Regions from separate parts of the Synechococcus sp. A15-44 genome, predicted to be linked through region 1. Evidence: predicted binding sites of a transcription regulator. Region 1 holds the regulator's gene; each other region holds the start of a gene.
The links. The regulator NtcA, encoded in region 1, controls nitrogen genes in cyanobacteria. The targets are predictions, from matches to a motif close to GTANCNNNNGNTAC.
Positions count from the first base shown of each region.

Region 2: a site for NtcA is predicted at 2,142-2,155, ahead of glnA (type I glutamate--ammonia ligase). Genes of this name have one in related genera too.
Region 3: a site for NtcA is predicted at 2,135-2,148, ahead of SynA1544_RS14200 (DUF4278 domain-containing protein). Genes of this name have one in related genera too.
Region 4: a site for NtcA is predicted at 2,565-2,578, ahead of SynA1544_RS14260 (molybdenum cofactor guanylyltransferase). Genes of this name have one in related genera too.

Region 1 covers NZ_CP047938.1:254,360-258,984, reverse strand. Annotated here, with positions in the region: gene dcd (dCTP deaminase) at 1-122, opposite strand, end outside; gene SynA1544_RS01325 (cob(I)yrinic acid a,c-diamide adenosyltransferase) at 122-721, opposite strand; gene rph (ribonuclease PH) at 867-1,610, shown strand; gene ntcA (global nitrogen regulator NtcA) at 1,669-2,385, shown strand; gene SynA1544_RS01310 (DUF3084 domain-containing protein) at 2,413-3,564, shown strand; gene SynA1544_RS01305 (resolvase) at 3,561-4,007, shown strand; gene SynA1544_RS01300 (DUF3146 family protein) at 3,985-4,242, opposite strand; gene pth (aminoacyl-tRNA hydrolase) at 4,242-4,625, opposite strand, start outside.
Region 2 covers NZ_CP047938.1:1,138,224-1,142,848, reverse strand. Annotated here, with positions in the region: gene SynA1544_RS06390 (nucleoside deaminase) at 1-225, shown strand, start outside; gene SynA1544_RS06385 (alanine--glyoxylate aminotransferase family protein) at 197-1,381, opposite strand; gene SynA1544_RS06380 (allophycocyanin subunit beta) at 1,490-2,014, opposite strand; gene glnA (type I glutamate--ammonia ligase) at 2,221-3,642, shown strand; gene SynA1544_RS06370 (class I SAM-dependent methyltransferase) at 3,757-4,625, shown strand, end outside.
Region 3 covers NZ_CP047938.1:2,544,449-2,549,073, reverse strand. Annotated here, with positions in the region: gene SynA1544_RS14215 (Zn-dependent hydrolase) at 1-837, shown strand, start outside; gene SynA1544_RS14210 (DUF1028 domain-containing protein) at 834-1,508, shown strand; gene SynA1544_RS14205 (hypothetical protein) at 1,585-1,803, opposite strand; gene SynA1544_RS14200 (DUF4278 domain-containing protein) at 1,884-2,051, opposite strand; gene SynA1544_RS14195 (type 1 glutamine amidotransferase) at 2,243-2,983, opposite strand; gene ureC (urease subunit alpha) at 2,998-4,625, opposite strand, start outside.
Region 4 covers NZ_CP047938.1:2,557,835-2,562,459, forward strand. Annotated here, with positions in the region: gene SynA1544_RS14245 (transglutaminase family protein) at 1-334, shown strand, start outside; gene SynA1544_RS14250 (redox protein) at 322-813, opposite strand; gene SynA1544_RS14255 (GTP 3',8-cyclase MoaA) at 893-1,936, opposite strand; gene SynA1544_RS14260 (molybdenum cofactor guanylyltransferase) at 1,933-2,529, opposite strand; gene SynA1544_RS14265 (NarK family nitrate/nitrite MFS transporter) at 2,792-4,333, shown strand; gene SynA1544_RS14270 (nitrate reductase) at 4,416-4,625, shown strand, end outside.

The DNA.
Region 1 (4,625 bases):
CCAAAACTCAGCACTGGCCGCAGCTTCTGCTCCGGCTCCAGGTGACGGACCAAACCGCTCTGGAATGGCTCGATCATTCCCTGCCCGGCCTGTTGAGTGATCCAGCGATCGCACTTGAGCATTAGAAACCTCGGCGCAACTCCGTGACTTGATCTGCCATCTCCACCACACCGGCGGGGATTGTAGGTCCAGTGATGATCACATCCATCGAAGCGGGCCGCTGCTCAAGAGCTGCAATCACGTCCGCCTCATCCAGGTATCCGAAGGCCACGGCAAGGCCGAGTTCATCCAACACCAGCTGGTCGAGATCTCCCTGGATCAGATGCTGACGGCAGATGGACCAAACCTCAGCCACCGCCTCCGCACCACCGGGATGCCCCGGCGAGGAGAGGCAGAGGGGCACTTCCGGCCGCAGCCAGACGAGGCCTCCGCAGAGCTTCACCCGGCCGGCCGATCCCTGCTGCACGCCCCCTTTGAGGAACTGACTGATCAGAACACGACTGCCCAAGCCGGCAGCTCGCATGGCCTGGCTGAGAACACTGGCGAAACTGCCTCGATAAGGCGCCGTATGCACCTGCAGCTGCCCTTCGGGAGCCACCAGATGCAGGGGTGGCGGATCAGAAACGGCAGGCAAGGGCCTCAGGCCCGCCCGTTGCAAGGCCTGCTGATCCCGATCCAGGGAATTTTGGAAGGATTGGGGGTCGGCGAGGCTTGTGGTCATCACGGAAGCATCTGTCCGGGCGACCCCGGCAAGACCTTGAATGTAGCGGCGAGATCACATTCCACAAGGGGATTGACACCACCCATGGTGTTTGGACAGGGCGAGAACCAACCGCCTGCGAGGCTTGACGAACTGCACACCACCGATGAGCCAATCCCCTGAACAACGCACTGATGGCCGTCGCCCGCAGCAGTTGCGACCGTTCTCGGTGACCTGGAATCCCATGAGGTTTGCCTTGAGCTCCCTTGTGGTTCACACCGGCCGAACCGCTGTTCTCTGCAGCGTTTGCTTGGAGGACAAGGTTCCCCGCTGGCGCAAGGGAGAAGGATTGGGATGGCTCAGCGCCGAATACCGGTTGCTGCCCGGATCCACCCCACAGCGGCAATCACGGGAGCTGATGAAACTCTCGGGTCGCACCCAGGAAATTCAGCGGCTGATCGGCCGAAGCCTGCGCGCCGTGATCGACATGGAGCGTCTAGGGGAGCGCACCTTGCTGATCGACTGCGACGTGATCCAAGCGGACGCCGGCACCCGGACGGCCTCGATCACCGGGGCTTGGCTTGCCCTGGACCAAGCCTGCCGATCCCTGGTGGACCAGGGAGTGCTGGAGCAATCGCCCCTGATCGATCAGGTGGCGGCTGTATCCGTGGGCTTGGTTGATGGCCAGGTCTTGCTGGATCTGGACTACAGCGAAGACAGCCGAGCCGAGGTGGACCTGAACGTTGTGCAGTCCGGCGATGGCCGTCTGCTGGAAATCCAGGGAACGGCGGAGGGTGCGCCCTTCAGTCGCAGCCAACTCAATGAGCTGCTGGATTTAGCAGAGCCGGGATTGAGCTCCCTGATGCAGGCGCAACGCCAGGCCTTCAACGAGCACAGCAGCGTTAAGTAATAACCGCTACATGGCGGCCACCGCCGGCTCCGTAACTTCGCCACACCAGGGGGTTGTCATGACCAGTAGCCGAGGTTTCAGCCGATACGCCCCGCAGATGGTGGCTCCAGCTCCCAGCGCAGAGCCCGCCAACCGTTCTCTGCTGGAGATCATCCGGGATCTCGATGGCGCTAGCAGTGATCTGGTGGATCGCAACAAGACCATCTTTTTCCCTGGAGATCCCGCAGAACGGGTGTATCTGATCCGCCGGGGAGCCGTTCGTCTGTCCCGCGTCTACGAATCGGGAGAAGAGATCACCGTGGCCCTGCTCCGCGAGAACAGCCTCTTCGGGGTGCTGTCACTGCTGACAGGCCAACGGTCCGACCGCTTTTATCACGCTGTGGCCTTCACCCGGGTCGAAATGGTGACGGCACCAGCGACCTCCGTCAAGGCCGCCATCGAAGCAAACACCAGCGTTGGCCTGCGCTTGCTTCAGGGTCTCTCCAGCCGGATTCTGCAGACCGAGACGATGATTGAAACCCTCACCCATCGGGACATGTCATCCCGACTGGTGAGCTTCCTGCTGGTGCTTTGCAGGGACTTCGGCGTGGCAGATGAGCTAGGCATCACCATCGACCTGCGCCTGTCCCATCAGGCCATCGCTGAAGCAATTGGCTCAACACGCGTCACAATCACGCGTCTGCTGGGAGACTTGCGTCAATCCGGTCTGGTTCAGATTGACCGCAAGAAAATCACCGTTCTGGATCCGATCGCGCTGGCCAAACGCTTCAGCTAGGCCTGCCATCGCCCGACTTGTGCAGCGATGAGCGGCTGGGCACTGATTCTGGTTCTGTTGGTGCTCGGGGGCGTGCTATCGACCCTGGGCGACCGCTTGGGCAGCCGCGTCGGCAAAGCGCGACTGAGTTTGTTCAGCATGCGCCCACGGCGCACCGCCGTTTTGATCACGGTGTTGACCGGCAGCCTGATCAGCGCACTCTCACTTGGCCTGATGCTTCTGGTGAGCCGGCAGTTGCGGGTGGGCCTGTTTGAACTGGATGCCCTGCAGGAGAAACTCCAAGACAGCCGTCAGCAGCTAAAGGCAGCCGAGCGGGAACGGGACAAGACCCAAACGGAAACCAAACGGATCGCCATTGAGCTCGAGCAATCACAGCAACGGGCCAACACCCTGCGCCTCGAACTGGCTCCTCTTCAGAAGGAGCTGGCCCAACTCGAAGCCGAACGTGAACGCCTCAGCCAGGACATCGCCTCCCGCGATGCGGACATCCAGCGCACGGAAGCCGAACTCAACAGCGTTCGCAGCCGCATCCGAGCCGGTGAGCAGGAACTCAAACAACTGGAACGCAATCTGGTCGCCTTGCGGCGTGGATCGGTGGTGATCAGCAGCGGACAGACCTTGGCAAGAGCAACGGTTCGACTCGATGCTCCGGACCAGGCCAAACAGGCTGTCGACAGGCTGTTGCAGGAGGCCAATCTCAACGCCTACGGAAAAGTGCGACCTGGCGAAGCACCCGAACGGCAGTTGATCCGCGTTCCGCGCAGCGATGTGGAACGCCTGCAAAGCATCATCCGCAAACCGGAGACCTGGGTGATCTCGCTGCGCTCAGCCACCAATGTGCTGCGAGGTGAAACAGCGGTGTACGCCTTCCCCGAGGTGCGTCCGAACCGGCCGGTGACCCAACGCGGAGACGTGCTGGCCACCACCACACTGCAACCGGATGAACGCACTCCAGAGGGCATTCGCACACGATTGAACCTTCTCCTGGCCTCGGCCTATGCCGAAGTGCAGCGGCGGGGATCCCTGACCGAAGGCCTTCAGTTCGATGGATCAGCCCTCTCCCAACTGGCCCAGACCCTGATGGAAGGACCCAGCCAAAGCGTGGTCTTGGACGTGATTTCCGCAGGGGTCAGCGACAGTGCCGATCCTGTCGTCGTCACCATTCAGGCCTCCCCATGAAACGGGTGGCCGTCCTCGATCCAGGCCGCTGCAAATGTGGTCTTGTGCTGGCCGATCTTCAGCTCGGCCTCGTGCGCGAAGGGCATGTGCTGGCCCCAGAGGCCGTCGAACCCTGGCTGGAGCACTGGAATCAAGACCAAGCTCTCGACCGCATCCTGATCGGCGATGGCACGGGAAGCCGAGCCTGGATCCAGCGACTGGAACGGCTGGGCCATCTCACTGTGGTTCCGGAGCAGGGAACAACCCTGAGGGCGAGACAGCGTTACTGGGCGCTGTGGCCGGCTCGAGGTTGGCGACGGATGCTGCCGGCAGGACTGCGCATTCCACCGGTGGATCTGGATGCTGTTGCAGCTTTGGTGATGCTTGAGGAGCACCTGCAATGCCGCCTGAAATGGCCTGAGCCTGATCCCACGTTCTCGCTCAGAACCTGGCCCGGACCATGAAGGTGTAATCACCCCCCGGCTCCAGCCTGTAATCAGAACGCACCAGAAACCGCCGCAAGGCATCCTCGATCAGGGCACGTCCCAGGGATGGCTCAACCACCAGTTCACCGCGATCAAAGGCCCAGGAAAACTGCCACTCAAACCCTCCAGCAGAAACTTCACCCTCCACGCACTTGGCTTGAAAACACTGGCGGAGCACCCGCAAATGGGCCGTTGTCGCCGGAAGTGCCGGCATCAGTCGACCGACTCCAGTTCATAGCGGAACCCGTTGATCCAGGTTCCAGCGCGCTCAAAGCTCTGGCGCTGAAGACGTTGAATCCCATCCAGAACAGCATCGAGAACAGCGCCGACACAGGGTTGCTCCGCCTTGCTGAACGGACCAAGAACATGGGACACCGTTCGGGCGCGGCGTTCGGCAGGGTTCTCAGCCGGCGCACCAATACCGATCCGCAGCCTGGGGAACCCCTGGGTCCCGAGATGCTGAATGGTGCTGCGCAAACCGTTGTGCCCGCCGGCACTGCCCTGGGCCCGCAACCGCAAACGACCCAGCGGAAGATCCATGTCGTCCACCAGCACCAGCAATTGGTGAGGCTCCAGGCCGAACCAATCGAGAGCCGC
Region 2 (4,625 bases), 880 kb from region 1:
CTCGAACCCTGCCCCATGTGTGCGGGGGCCTTGGTGCAGGCCCGCATGGGAAGAGTGGTGTTTGCGGCGTCAGATCCCAAGCGCGGTGGCCTGGGGGGAAGCCTTGACCTCTCCACCCATGCCAGTGCCCATCACCACATGAAGGTGATTCAGGGCGTGCGCGAGCCTGAGGCGAGGGAGAAGCTGGAACGCTGGTTCAAGCAGCGGCGGCAACGGAACCGCTGAAGCGAGGCAGCTCTGTCTCAAACAGGTTGAGCAGACGGTTCACGTTTTCAGGGGTGGAGTTGTAACCCATCAGGCCGATGCGCCAGATTTTGCCGGCAAGGCTGCCGAGTCCACCACCTACTTCAATGCCGTGGTTGTTGAGCAGGTGCTGACTGAAAGCCTTGCCATCCACACCGTCAGGAATCCGAACCGTGGTGAGGGTGGGAAGTCGGCGCTCGGCCGGCACATGCATCGAGAGGCCGAGACTTTCCAAGCCATTCCAGAGCATCTCTGCATTGCTGCGATGGCGTGCCCAGGCCTGGTCGAGTCCTTCTTCAGCCAGGAGACGCAGGGCCTCACGCATGCCGAAGTTCATGTTGACCGGCGCGGTGTGGTGGTAGACGCGGTCGCTGCCCCAGTACTGGTTCAGCAGGGATACATCCAGGTACCAGTTGGGAACCTTGCCCTGACGCGCTGTCATCTTGGCCTCGGCGCGGGGACCCATGGTGAAGGGTCCAAGACCGGGAGGGCAGCTCAGGCCTTTCTGGCTGCAGCTGTAGGCGAGATCGACTTTCCACTCATCGATGTAGAGCGGCACACCCCCCAGAGAAGTGACGGTGTCGAGCAGAAGAAGGCAGTCATGCTTTCGGCAGAGGTCGCCGATGCCCTCCATGGGTTGACAGACACCCGTTGAGGTTTCGGCATGAACCATCGCCAAGATGGCGGGCTTGTGCTCGATCAGGGCAGCTTCCAGCTCATCGAGGGAAAACCACTCACCCCAGGGCTTCTCAATGGTTTTCACCTCAGCGCGGTAGCGGCCGGCCATGTCAGCCAGTCGCAGGCCGAAGTACCCCTTCACCGCCACCAGAACGGTGTCCCCAGGCTCGACGGTGTTGGCCAGGGTGGCCTCCATGGCAGCACTGCCGGTGCCGCTCATCGGAAGTGTGAGGCGGTTGTCGGTCTGCCAGGCGTAACGCAGCAGCTCCTGCACCTCACCCATCAAATCCACATAAAGAGGATCAAGGTGACCAATCGGAGTTCTCGACAGAGCCTTCAAAACCGTTGGATGGGCGTTGGAGGGGCCTGGTCCAAGCAGGAGGCGGTCGGGTGTGCCGATCGGTGCAAAGGCATTGCGGTGACGATCGTCAACGGGAAGGAGTGAGTTCGTCGTCGCCAAAGCCCTGATCGTTGGTTCGAAGTGTTGAGCCTACGCAGTCACGCCCCTTGGAAGGGGTGAGGGAGGCTTGATTGCAATCTGTTCAGATCTTGCGTTGAGCGTGCTGGATCAGCGCTGGCGAACATTGGTTTCACCCAGGCCCTTGGCCAGGTGATCAAACGGCTGAAGAACGGTGGCGAGCTGATCGGATGCAGCACCGTTTGCCAGAAGCATCTCGGAAACAACCTCTCCCAACAGAACGATGCTGCGGACCGTTGGGCCGGTGGGAACCCCGAGACTCTTGTAGGTGTCGTCGAGTCCGTTCAACACACGCTCATTGAGGATCGTGGAGTCACCGGCCACCAGGGCGTAGCTGGCGTAACGAAGGAAGTAATCCATGTCACGCAAGCAGGCGGCGAGCCGGCGGGTGGTGTAGGCGTTACCACCGGGCAGCAGCAGGTCGGGCTCATCCCGGAACAGGCGCTGGCTGGCCTCACGAACAATCTCAGCAGAGGAACCGTTGATCAGCTCAACGGCCTGAATTCGCAGCGCGGATTCATCCAGATACGTATTGATGCTGTCGATCGCTGGACGATCGAAGTAACGACCCAGCTGGTCGTAGCGACCGATCAGACCGCTGATTGCATCGCGCATGTCCCTGAATCTCCAGAGGATCCGCAGCGGAAGCTAACACCGTTGAGGCGGGCAGATCCTTTGGCATGCCTGCATTTCAGCCAAGTTGACAGAAACGGTTACGCAGTCGCCTTCCAGCAGCTGAAACGTACCTCTTGATACAAAATGGTGACTTGTGGCTGTATACGGTCACAACACTGCACAATTCAGTCGAGCAGTCCCTTCTTATGTCGAAATCCCCCCAGGACGTCCTGCGCCAGATCAAGGACGAAGGCATCGAACTGATCGACCTCAAATTCACCGATCTGCACGGCAAGTGGCAGCACCTGACGGTGTGCACCGATCTGCTGGAGGAAGAATCCTTCACGGAGGGCCTGGCTTTTGACGGCTCATCCATCCGCGGCTGGAAAGGCATCCAGGCCTCCGACATGGCCATGGTGCCGGACGCCAACACGGCCTGGGTGGACCCCTTCTACCGGCACAAAACCCTGAGCATGATCTGCTCGATTCAGGAGCCACGCACCGGCCAGCCCTACGAGCGCTGCCCCCGCGCCCTGGCCCAGCGGGCACTGAATCATCTGGCCAGCACCGGCCTGGCCGACATGGCCTTCTTCGGTCCTGAGCCGGAGTTCTTCCTCTTCGACGACGTCCGCTACAACTCGGCTGAAGGGGGTTCCTTCTACAGCGTCGACACGATCGAAGCGGGCTGGAACACCGGACGGATCGAAGAAGGCGGCAACCTCGCCTACAAGATCCAGGAGAAGGAGGGCTACTTCCCTGTCGCTCCCAACGACACTGCCCAGGACATCCGCTCCGAGATGCTCCTGCTGATGGGTCAGCTGGGCATTCCCACCGAGAAGCACCACCACGAGGTGGCAGGCGCTGGTCAGCACGAACTCGGCATGAAATTTGCTGAGCTGATCCAGGCCGCCGACAACGTGATGACGTACAAGTACGTTGTGCGCAACGTGGCCAAGAAGTACGGCAAGACGGCCACCTTCATGCCCAAGCCGGTCTTCAACGACAACGGCTCCGGCATGCACGTGCACCAGAGCCTCTGGAAAGGCGGTCAGCCCCTGTTCTTCGGCGAAGGCACCTACGCCAACCTCTCGCAGACGGCACGCTGGTACATCGGGGGCATCCTCAAGCACGCCCCCGCCTTCCTGGCCTTCACCAACCCCACCACCAACAGCTACAAGCGTCTGGTGCCCGGTTTCGAAGCCCCGGTGAACCTCGTCTACTCCGAGGGCAACCGCTCCGCCGCCGTGCGGATCCCGCTCACCGGCCCGAGCCCGAAGGCCAAGCGCCTCGAGTTCCGCTCCGGCGATGCCCTCGCCAACCCCTATCTGGCCTTCAGCGCCATGATGATGGCTGGTCTGGACGGCATCAAGAACCAGATCGATCCTGGCGATGGCGAAGATCGCGACCTGTTCGAACTGGCAGCTGAGGAGCTGTCCAAGATCGCTACGGTCCCCGCATCCCTCAACGGTGCCCTGGAAGCGTTGAATGCCGATCGCGGCTTCCTCACCGCCGGCGGTGTGTTCAGCGACGACTTCATCGACAACTGGATCGACCTGAAATACGAGGAGGTGCAACAGCTGCGCCAGCGGCCTCACCCCCACGAATTCACCATGTACTACGACGCTTGATCAGCGCCGGTGCATCCCACGACCCGCCTCCAAGGAGGCGGGTTTTTTTGTGGACTGCTGGCCACGCGATTGCGCGCCTCATTCGTTGGAATGGTCATGTTGTCTGAATCCGCGATGGCGTCAACGCCCCTGAGCAAGCTTGCGTACCAAACGCTTCAGCAAGGCAAAAGCATCGCGGGCCTGGCCCACAAGGAGCTGAGCACCAAGCTGATGGAGCTGTTGGCGCCGGATGCGGTGCCGAAAACGGAGCCCGTGTCCGCCGAAGTTCTTGGAGAGCTCCGGCTCGATATGAACAAACTCCAAGAACAGGACTGGCAGGACGCCGAACAGGGGATTTACCCCGAGCAGTTGCTGTTCGATGCACCCTGGCTCGACTGGGTTAGCCGCTACCCGCAGGTTTGGATGGATCTTCCCTCCACCTGGGATCGACGCCGGGAGCGCAATGTGCGGGACCTACCCAAGGAGACCGAGGAAACCCTCTACCCCGAGTATTACCTCCAGAACTTTCACCATCAAACCGACGGCTACCTGAGTGACCACTCGGCTGGTCTTTACGACCTGCAGGTGGAAATCCTTTTCAATGGCACCGCCGATGCCATGCGACGCAGGGTTTTGGCTCCGCTGAAACGCGGCTTGAAGCACTTCGCAGACCGTGCTCCGGGTTCCCTCAAAATTCTCGATGTGGCCACCGGCACCGGCCGGACTCTGCAGCAGATCCGCGCCGCCGTCCCTCACGCGCAGCTGATCGGAACCGATCTCTCCGAGTCGTACCTGCGTCAAGCCAACCGCTGGCTGAATGACGGCGATGCATCGCTGGTTCAGCTGATTCGTGCCAACGGGGAATCACTGCCCTTGGCCGATGGATCGGTTCAGGCCGTCACCAGTGTGTTCCTGCTGCACGAACTTCCTGCGGATGCCCGCCAAAACGTGCTGAACGAGGCCTGGCGGGTGCTTGAACCCGGCGGTGTGTTCGTGCTTGCCGA
Region 3 (4,625 bases), 330 kb from region 1:
GTGGGTTGCAAGGGCTTGGCGGGCACGGCCTCCGCTGACCCGGAGAGTTACGCCACCAGCAACGGCCAGCCGATTCAGGACAACCTGGCGCGCCTCGGGGGGGATTGGCCGTCTTTGGCGTCAGCCCGCCGCTCCGATGAGGCCTACGCCGCTTTCCTGGAGTTGCATGTTGAGCAGGGTGGTGTTCTCGAGCAACGCGGTGATGCCATCGGTGTTGTTGAGGGTGTTGTGGGTCAGCGTCGCTTCAGCATCAACGTGCAGGGCCAGGCCAACCACGCCGGCACCACACCGATGGAGCTGCGACAGGACGCTCTTGTGGCGGCTTCACGCATTGTTCTTGCCGTCGAGGCCATGGCCTCCCGCCATCCAGGGGATCCGGTGGCGACGGTGGGTCGACTGGAGGTTTGGCCCAATGCCGCCAATGTTGTTCCCGGCGCTGTCACTCTGACCGTTGACCTCAGGGATGTGGATCCGACCGTGCTCGATCAGTTGGTGGAGGAGTTGATGCAGCAGCTGGAACGCATCGGTGCTGAAACGGGCTGCCCAATTGCGGTGGATCCCCAGTTCAGTGTTGATCCCACCCCTGCTGATGTCGTGGTGATGGCCACGATTGCGGAGGCCGCGGCCGATCTCGGCCTGTCCCACAGCCATCTCCCCAGCCGAGCCAGTCACGATGCGCAGGAGGTCGGCCGCCGTTGGCCGATGGGCATGATTTTTGTGCCCAGTCGGGGTGGTCTGAGTCATTCCGCTGCAGAGTTCACCAGCGATGAGCAGTGCTGGGCGGGAACTGCGGTGCTGCTGGAAACCTTGCAGCGGCTCGACCGTCAGCTGCCGTGACCTTTTCAATCCTGGCTCGGGACCCCAGCAACGGTCGCTTTGGCGTGGCCGTTGCCACCTGTCATCTGGCTGTTGGATCCACCGTGCCCCACATCCGCGCCGGGGTTGGTGCCGTCGCCACCCAGGCCCACACCAATCCGTATCTGGGGATTTGTGGTCTTGAGCGCCTGGAGCAGAGTTCGGATGCCGAGAGCGTTCTGGCCAGCTTGCTGGCGGATGATCAGCACCGTGACCGGCGTCAGTTTCACCTGATTGATCTGGACGGTCGCACGGCCTGTTGGACGGGACAGGATTGCGGCCCTTGGGCAGGTCATCGCCATCAGCGTGATCTGTCTGTTGCCGGCAATTGCTTGGTGGATGAAGGGGTGTTGGCAGCCATGGAGCAGGCCTTTCTCACCAGCGACCCCAGCTTGAAACTGGGTCGCCGCCTGATGATGGCTCTGCAGGCTGGGGAAGCGGCCGGCGGTGACCATCGTTCTCCCTTCTGCACGTCAGCGGCGGTGCAGGTGAGCGGTGAAGCGGCTTTTCCGCTGTTGGATCTTCGCGTTGATTTTCACGAGCGCGCCGTGGAGCAGTTGATGGAGGTGTATGAGCGCAGTCAGGCCCTCTGGGCCCAGGAGTGGAGGGATGAACTGTCGGAGTTGCCGATGCTCAACCGCTTGGTGGCTTGAGCATTCACCGTCATTCACGCCATTAAAAAAGCCCTGCACACGACTGTGTTGCAGGGCTTTTTTAATTCCAGGGGGTTCAGCTGGGGACGGAAGCTTCCCACTCCACATTCAATCCAGCTTCGCGGGCATCACTGATCAGATCGTCGATGCAATCCATGCCGAAAGCGGCTTGTCCCGACAGCAGGGCATCCCAGTCTTGAGCTGGAAAGTGCGTTTGCAGCCAGAACACACCGTGCACGCTGGAGGGATTCACCTGCACGAGACCTTGGTCGAGGCGAGTAGTGATGAGATCCAACGTCGTTGCTGAAGCTGGATCTATTACGCCTCAATCCTCAGGATTGGAATGTTCGAGTTGCTACGGATCGAGAAGTTGGCCTAGCGCGTGTAGCGCACGCCCCGGTAAATCAGCTGCACCGGAGTGCGGTGGTTGTTGATCTGGCGGGCTTGGTACACGTTGCGGCGGTACACAAGCTGAACGCCAGGATTGCCCTCGGTGGCGTTGCTTTGCTGGTACTGATGCCCGCGATAGAGAAGGGTGGTCATTGGATGGTCCTCGAAGCAAGCTCAGGTCCCCGTTCCATGGCCTGAGGCGAACTGCGCTTCGCGCGATGCGAAGTGAACGATCGGTAGCTGTTGCTACAGAAGTATTCAAGCTCCTGCAAATCCCGAAGTGGTGTTCAGGGTGATACCTCTTCAGAAAAGTTTTTGGTTTTGTTTATTTTTGTCCGTAGGAATTAGTGGGTCTGGCTGATCTCAATCAGTTGATTGAGCACAGCATTGAAGAAGTTTCGGCCTTGTTCTTGGAGCGTTGTGCCCAGCCTGCGCCAGTCCCAGCGCAGGCGATCGGGCCCTTCAGCTCCAAGGGCGTTCACCACGTAGTCGTGGTCGTTGGCGATCCAGCGTTCCAGCGCATCGCCGTCGATCTCGAGGTGGCATTGCAGGCCAATGGCGTGGGCTCCGATCCGAAACACCTGTTCGGCGCAGTGCAGTGAAGAACCCAGCAGGGTTGCATCAGCCGGGAGGTGGATCCGATCGCCATGCCAGTGCAGCACCAGGCTGCTGCTTGGTTGCCCTTTGAGCAAAGCCTCATCGCTTGGATCCGCGACCCAGTGGATCGCGCCGAGGCCCAATTCCTTCAGCTGCTGTGGTGGTGCTCCCACCTGCAGCGGTTGCACGCTGCCCCCTGCAGCCACAGCCAGGAGCTGTGCCCCCAGGCAGATGCCCAGCACCGGTCGGCGTTGCTGGTGCCAGCCCCTCAGCCAGTCCAGTTCCTGACGCAACCAGTCCATGCCCGGTTGGTTGCGATCGTTCACGCTCATCGGACCACCGAGCACAAGGGCGATGCTGTTGGCACACGCCCTGGGGTCCGGCAGTGGGTCGCCCCGGTCGGGCCTCAGGATCTTGAGTGTCAGGCCCCGCTGCCGCGCCAGTTCTCCCACCAGTGCGGCGTCTTCGTGGTCCACGTGTTGGACCACCAGCAGCGTGGGGCTCAAAGCAGCAAATAGCGCTGGGCGAGGGGCAGCACCTCGGCGGGCTCACAGGTGAGCAGTTCACCGTCGGCGAACACCTCATAGGTCTGCGGGTCCACACTCACCTTGGGCAGCGCTGAATTCAGCTTGAGGGAGCTCTTGCCCACGCTGCGGGTCTCCTTCACCGCCATGCAGGTGCGCTCCAAGCCGAGCTGGCGTTGGATGTCGGCATCCATCGCCGCTTCGCTCACGAAGGTGAGACAGCTGGGGGCGAGGGCTTTGCCGAAGGCGCCGAACATCGGTCGGCCGTGCACCGGGCCAGGGGTGGGAATCGAGGCGTTGGCGTCGCCCATTTGGGCCCAGACGATCGAACCGCCCTTCACCACCAGTTCCGGGCGAATGCCGAAGAAGCCCGGCTTCCATAGCACGAGATCGGCGAGCTTGCCGGTTTCGATCGACCCCACGTCGCTGCTGATGCCGTGGGCCAACGCTGGGTTGATCGTCACCTTGGCGATGTAGCGCTTGAGGCGGTGGTTGTCGTTGCGAGCGGAGTCTTCCGGCAATGCACCGCGCTGCACCTTCATCTTGTGGGCGGTCTGGAAGGTGCGGGTGATCACCTCGCCCACGCGGCCCATGGCCTGGGAGTCGCTGGCGATGATCGAGAAGGCGCCGAGGTCGTGAAGGATGTCTTCGGCGGCGATGGTTTCGCGCCGTATCCGTGATTCGGCGAAGGCCACGTCCTCGGGGATCTTCGGGTCGAGGTGGTGGCACACCATCAGCATGTCGAGGTGCTCCTCGAGCGTGTTGCGGGTGTAGGGCCGGGTGGGATTGGTGCTGCTGGGCAGCACGTTGGCCTCGCCGCAGATCTTGATGATGTCTGGGGCATGGCCGCCGCCGGCGCCTTCGGTGTGGAAGGTGTGGATGGTGCGCCCTTTGATCGCAGCGATCGTGTCCTCCACGAAGCCGGCTTCGTTCAGGGTGTCGGTGTGGATGCACACCTGCACATCCATCCGATCGGCCACCGACAGGCAGGCATCGATGGTGGCGGGTGTGGTGCCCCAGTCTTCGTGCAGCTTCAGGCCGCAGGCGCCGGCGCGCACCTGTTCTTCCAGGGCTTCCGGGGTGCTGGCGTTGCCCTTGCCGAAAAAGCCCAGGTTCACCGGCAGGCCTTCGGCGGCCTGGAGCATCCGCGCGATGTGGAAGGCGCCGGGGGTGCAGGTGGTGGCGTTGGTGCCGGTGGCCGGTCCGGTGCCGCCGCCCATCAGGGTGGTGACGCCGCTGGCCAGGGCCGTTTCGATCTGCTGGGGGCAGATGAAGTGGATGTGGGTGTCGATGCCACCGGCCGTGAGGATGTGGCCCTCCCCGGCGATGGCTTCCGTGCCGGGGCCAACCACAATCGTCACCCCTTCCTGGGTGTCGGGGTTGCCGGCTTTGCCGATGCCCACGATCCGGCCGTCCTTGAGGCCGACATCCGCTTTCACGATGCCCCACCAGTCGAGGATCAGGGCATTGGTGATCACCGTGTCGACGGCGCCCTCGGCTCGGGATGTCTGGGACTGGCCCATGCCGTCGCGGATCACCTTGCCGCCGCCGAACTTCACCTCATCGCCGTAGACGGTGTAGTCCTTTTCGACTTCCAGGATCAGAT
Region 4 (4,625 bases), 320 kb from region 1:
GGTGGCCTGCTGCCGCGTGGTGGGTCTTCCAGCCCGATTTGTGAGCGGCTATCAACTGCAGCAACCTCCCCCGAAGGAGTACGACCTGCATGCCTGGGCAGAGGTTTACCTGCCGGGAGCGGGCTGGCGGGGCTTTGATCCCAGTGCCGGCATGGAAGCCAACGAGCGCTATGTGGTGCTCGCCACCTCCTCCAAGCCGGAACTCACCGCAGCCGTGAGCGGCAGCTTCAGCGGTCCCCCCGGAACAACGAGTGAGCTGAATTGGCAGATTCAGATCAAGGAGGAAGCCTCCGGAACAGCAACCTCCTCACCCAGCCTGGTTCAGGCCGCCTGAAGCAGAGGTTCCACCCCGTGCAACTGGGGCCTCGGAGCCGAGCTGTCGGTGGCCGCCATCAAAGCCGGAATTTCGGCGCTGTTGTAGACTCGAAATTCATGCACCAGAGAAGCGCCTTCTTCACGAACCGCCTGGTTCAGAACGACGGAACCATCGGGATCGGAGATCGAACGATGGAAGGTGCCAGGAGGGATGCGAAGGATGTCACCACCGCTTTCGAGCCGAACAATGTGAAACGGCTGCTCCCAGGCCAGGTTCACCAAGAAGAAGGTTCTGCCGCCACTGGCCGCCAGCAGATTGTCTTCCTGATGGGGATGCAGATAGAACTGCCAGGCTCCGCTCTCCGGATCATTGGGAGGCGAGACCGCAGGGCCGCTGTGAATCACCAGGTCGCGCGCATTCGAGGTGTTCACGGTGACGTCAAAAAAACGAACCGACGGGGTGTCGCGGAAGCGCTCGTAGGCCAGCAGTTCAAACATGTGGATGGATCTTCTTGGATCCTTCAGCTGCCCCGTTGTACCGAGAGCATCACGCAAAAACGGTGACGATCACGACGGTTCAGCCCCCCAGATACGCCATTTCCGCATGGGTTGACGCAGCCGCCGCTGGATCACGCTCCTCGCTGTAGCGGTCTTGACGCCGCTGCCAAAGCTGGCGCATGGCCTGCTCGAGGCGAGGCTCCGACGCCAGCGCAGGCTTGAGATCCGTGCCTTCCGCGGAGAACAAACAGGTGAACGCCTGTCCATCGGCAGTGACGCGCAATCGGTTGCAATCCCCGCAGAACGGCTCGGTGATGGAGGCGATCACACCGATGGATCCGGCGCCATCGCCATAACGCCAACGCCCGGCCGTCCCGCCCCGCGGGCGACCTAGAGGTTCGAGGGGCCAACGGGCATTAATGCGCTCCACCATCTGAGCCGCCGGTAGCACCTGCTCCAGCGACCACTGGTTGCGGTTGCCCACATCCATGAACTCGATCAAACGCAGCTCCACCCCCAGCTGCCGGGCCAAACCGGCCAAGGGCAACAGCTGATCGTCATTGATCCCCCGTTGGATCACGGCATTGAGCTTGAGCTCGCCGCATGAGGGATTAAAACCAGCGGCACGGGCCGCGGCGATGCCGTTCTGCACCTGGCGCACCAAGCGGTCCCCAGCCACGGCGCCACCCTGGAGACCAGCCATGCGCGCCGCTGCCTCCCCTTCCGCCGCATCCAGGCTGATGGTGATGCGATCCAGCCCTGCGGCACGCAACGCGCGAGCCATCGGTTCCGACAACAGCACCCCATTGCTGGTGAGCGCCACGTTCTGCAAACCGGCCATCGGATCCGAACAATCCCGCCGGGCCTGCGCCACCGCCTCCAGCAACGGCAACAAGCGACGGCTCAACAACGGCTCTCCACCGGTGAGCCGCAGCGTCTGTACCCCCAGGCGCGCAGCCACACGAATCACGCGCAGCTGCTGCTCAAGCGTGAGCAGGCCCGGGGGCTCCTCCACATCCGGACAGCAGTACGGACAGGAGAGATTGCAACGGGCCGTGAGCGACAACCGCAGCACCCCGATGGGCCGGTGGAGACGATCTGCGAGCGGCAACGACGTGCTCATCCCTCCAACGCTGCCAGATCTGCAGGGCAGTTGGCATTTAGCAAAGCTTCTGCAGGCAAGAGCACCGTCTGATGGGGAACGCAGGTCAACCAGTCCATCCATCGCAGCTCTCCGCATTGCAGTTGCTGGTCAAGGCAGGAGCGAAAGGGTGAACCGGAGGGGATCACCGCCAGTAGCGGCTGCAGCCGTTGCCCGTCATGGGCCACCGCTGCTTGATCGGGGGCACGATTCCAGGCTGCGATGAGCTGCTGGACAACGGCGGTGCGCAAGCGGGGCATGTCCACCGGCAGCACCAACAAGGCCTCCCCAGGCCGAGACGGCAACAGCCGGGCCAGCGCCTTCAGGGGGCCATTCCAGGGAGGGGGCTCCAACACCACGGAACATCCGGGCCGGTGGGTCAGCAGCTCTGCGTGGGCGGCATGACGACTCAACACCTGCACCGGATAACCGAGGGGCAACAGCTGGTCAACCAGGGCCGTGAGCCAGACACCACCGGAGGGATGCGGCAAGAGGGCCTTGTCACGCCCCATGCGACGGCTGCTTCCGCCACTGAGCACACAAACCCGCAAGCCTTGATTCACATCGCCGACCAACAATCTGGACCAGCGAAGTCCCACAACCCACAAAAGTTGCAACCGCTACTAAATTGCTGCAGCACAAGATCACCTGATCCGATTAATCAGCCCCGTTGATGTTTGCTTGGCAACACAAAAACACAAATCGGTAACCAATCTGACCAAACAAGGGGTCGGCGAATTGATTGACTGCGCGGGTCAAACGGACTCTCTTTTCGACCGTTTTGCCATCCCCGGGCACCTTTCCTTTTGAAGCCCGAGGTTCCATTTCTTCTCCTCAATGCTTGGCGACCTTTGGTCGTTCCAGGGCAGGTACCGAACCCTTCACCTGACCTGGATCGCCTTCTTCCTGACCTTCGTGGTCTGGTTCAACCTGGCCCCTCTGGCCACCACCGTGAAAGCGGACCTGGGTCTGACCGTTGGTCAGATCCGCACCGTGGCCATCTGCAACGTGGCCCTCACCATTCCGGCGCGCGTGCTGATCGGCATGCTCCTGGACAAATTCGGACCCCGGATCACCTACTCCTCGATCCTGGTGTTCTCGGCGATTCCCTGCCTGCTGTTTGCGTCCGCTCAGGACTTCAACCAGCTCGTGGTGGCCCGTCTGCTGCTCTCCATCGTTGGCGCCGGCTTCGTGATCGGTATCCGCATGGTGGCCGAGTGGTTCCCGCCCAAGGAAATCGGCCTGGCTGAAGGCATTTACGGCGGCTGGGGCAACTTCGGCTCCGCCTTCTCCGCCCTCACCATGGTGGCCCTCGCTGGCTTCCTCTCCTTCTCCGGCGGCTTCGAACTGCCCACCGGCGCTGTTCTGAACTGGCGCGGTGCCATCGCTCTGACCGGCATCGTCTCCGCCGTCTACGGCCTCTTCTACTTCTTCAACGTCACCGACACACCCCCCGGCAAGACGTATCAGCGCCCTGCCAAGACGGCAGGCCTGGAAGTCACCTCCATGCGCGACTTCTGGGGTCTGCTGGGCATGAACGTGCCCTTCGCAGCCATCCTCTGCGTGCTCTGCTGGCGCCTTTCCAAGGTGGGCTTCCTCACCGCAAGCACCTACCCCCTGGCCCTCGGTGCCGTTGCCGTCTGGTTTGCCTTCCAGACCTGGGGAATCATTCGCACCAACCGCGACCTGATCCTCGGCAACAAGGTTTATCCCAAGGAAGACCGCTACGAGTTCCGCCAGGTGGCGATCCTCGAGCTCACCTACATCGTGAACTTCGGCTCCGAACTGGCCGTGGTTTCGATGCTGCCCACCTTCTTTGAAACCACTTTCGATCTGCCGAAGGCCACCGCCGGAATCCTGGCGTCCTGCTTCGCTTTCGTGAACCTGGTCGCCCGCCCTGCTGGCGGTCTGATCTCCGACCGCGTCGGCAGCCGCAAGAACACCATGGGCTTCCTCACTGCCGGTCTCGGCGTGGGCTACCTGGTGATGAGCATGATCAAGCCCGGCACCTTCACCGGCACCACCGGCATTGCCGTTGCCGTGGTGATCACCATGCTCGCTTCGTTCTTCGTGCAGTCCGGTGAAGGCGCCACCTTCGCGCTGGTGCCCCTGGTCAAGCGTCGCGTCACCGGTCAGGTGGCCGGCCTGGTGGGTGCCTACGGCAACGTTGGTGCTGTGACCTACCTGACCATCTTCAGCCTCCTCCCGATGTGGATGGGCGGCGGCGGCGAACCCACCCCCGAGGTGATCGCGGCTTCCAACAGCGCCTTCTTCCAGATCCTGGGTGTGGCCGGTCTGATCGTGGCCTTCTTCTGCTTCTTCTTCCTGAAGGAGCCCAAGGGGTCCTTCGCAGACCTGCACGAAGGCGAAACCGCCTGATCCATCTCCCTCCGCAGCACCCTGTCGCTGCACAACGACCCGGAGCTTCGGCTCCGGGTTTTGTTCTTTTTTTGGTTCCTGCATGACCAACTCACCCCGCAGCGTGCGCAGCCAGTGCCCCTACTGCGGCGTGGGTTGTGGCCTGGAGCTCTTGCCTCCTGCCGTGAAGGGTGAGGCCGTGAAACGGGATGCCGAGGGCAACCCGATGTGGACCGCCCGCGGCGACCGCGAACACCCCTCAAGCCTTGGCCAGGTCTGCATCAAGGGCGCCACCGTCGGCGAAACCCTGGCC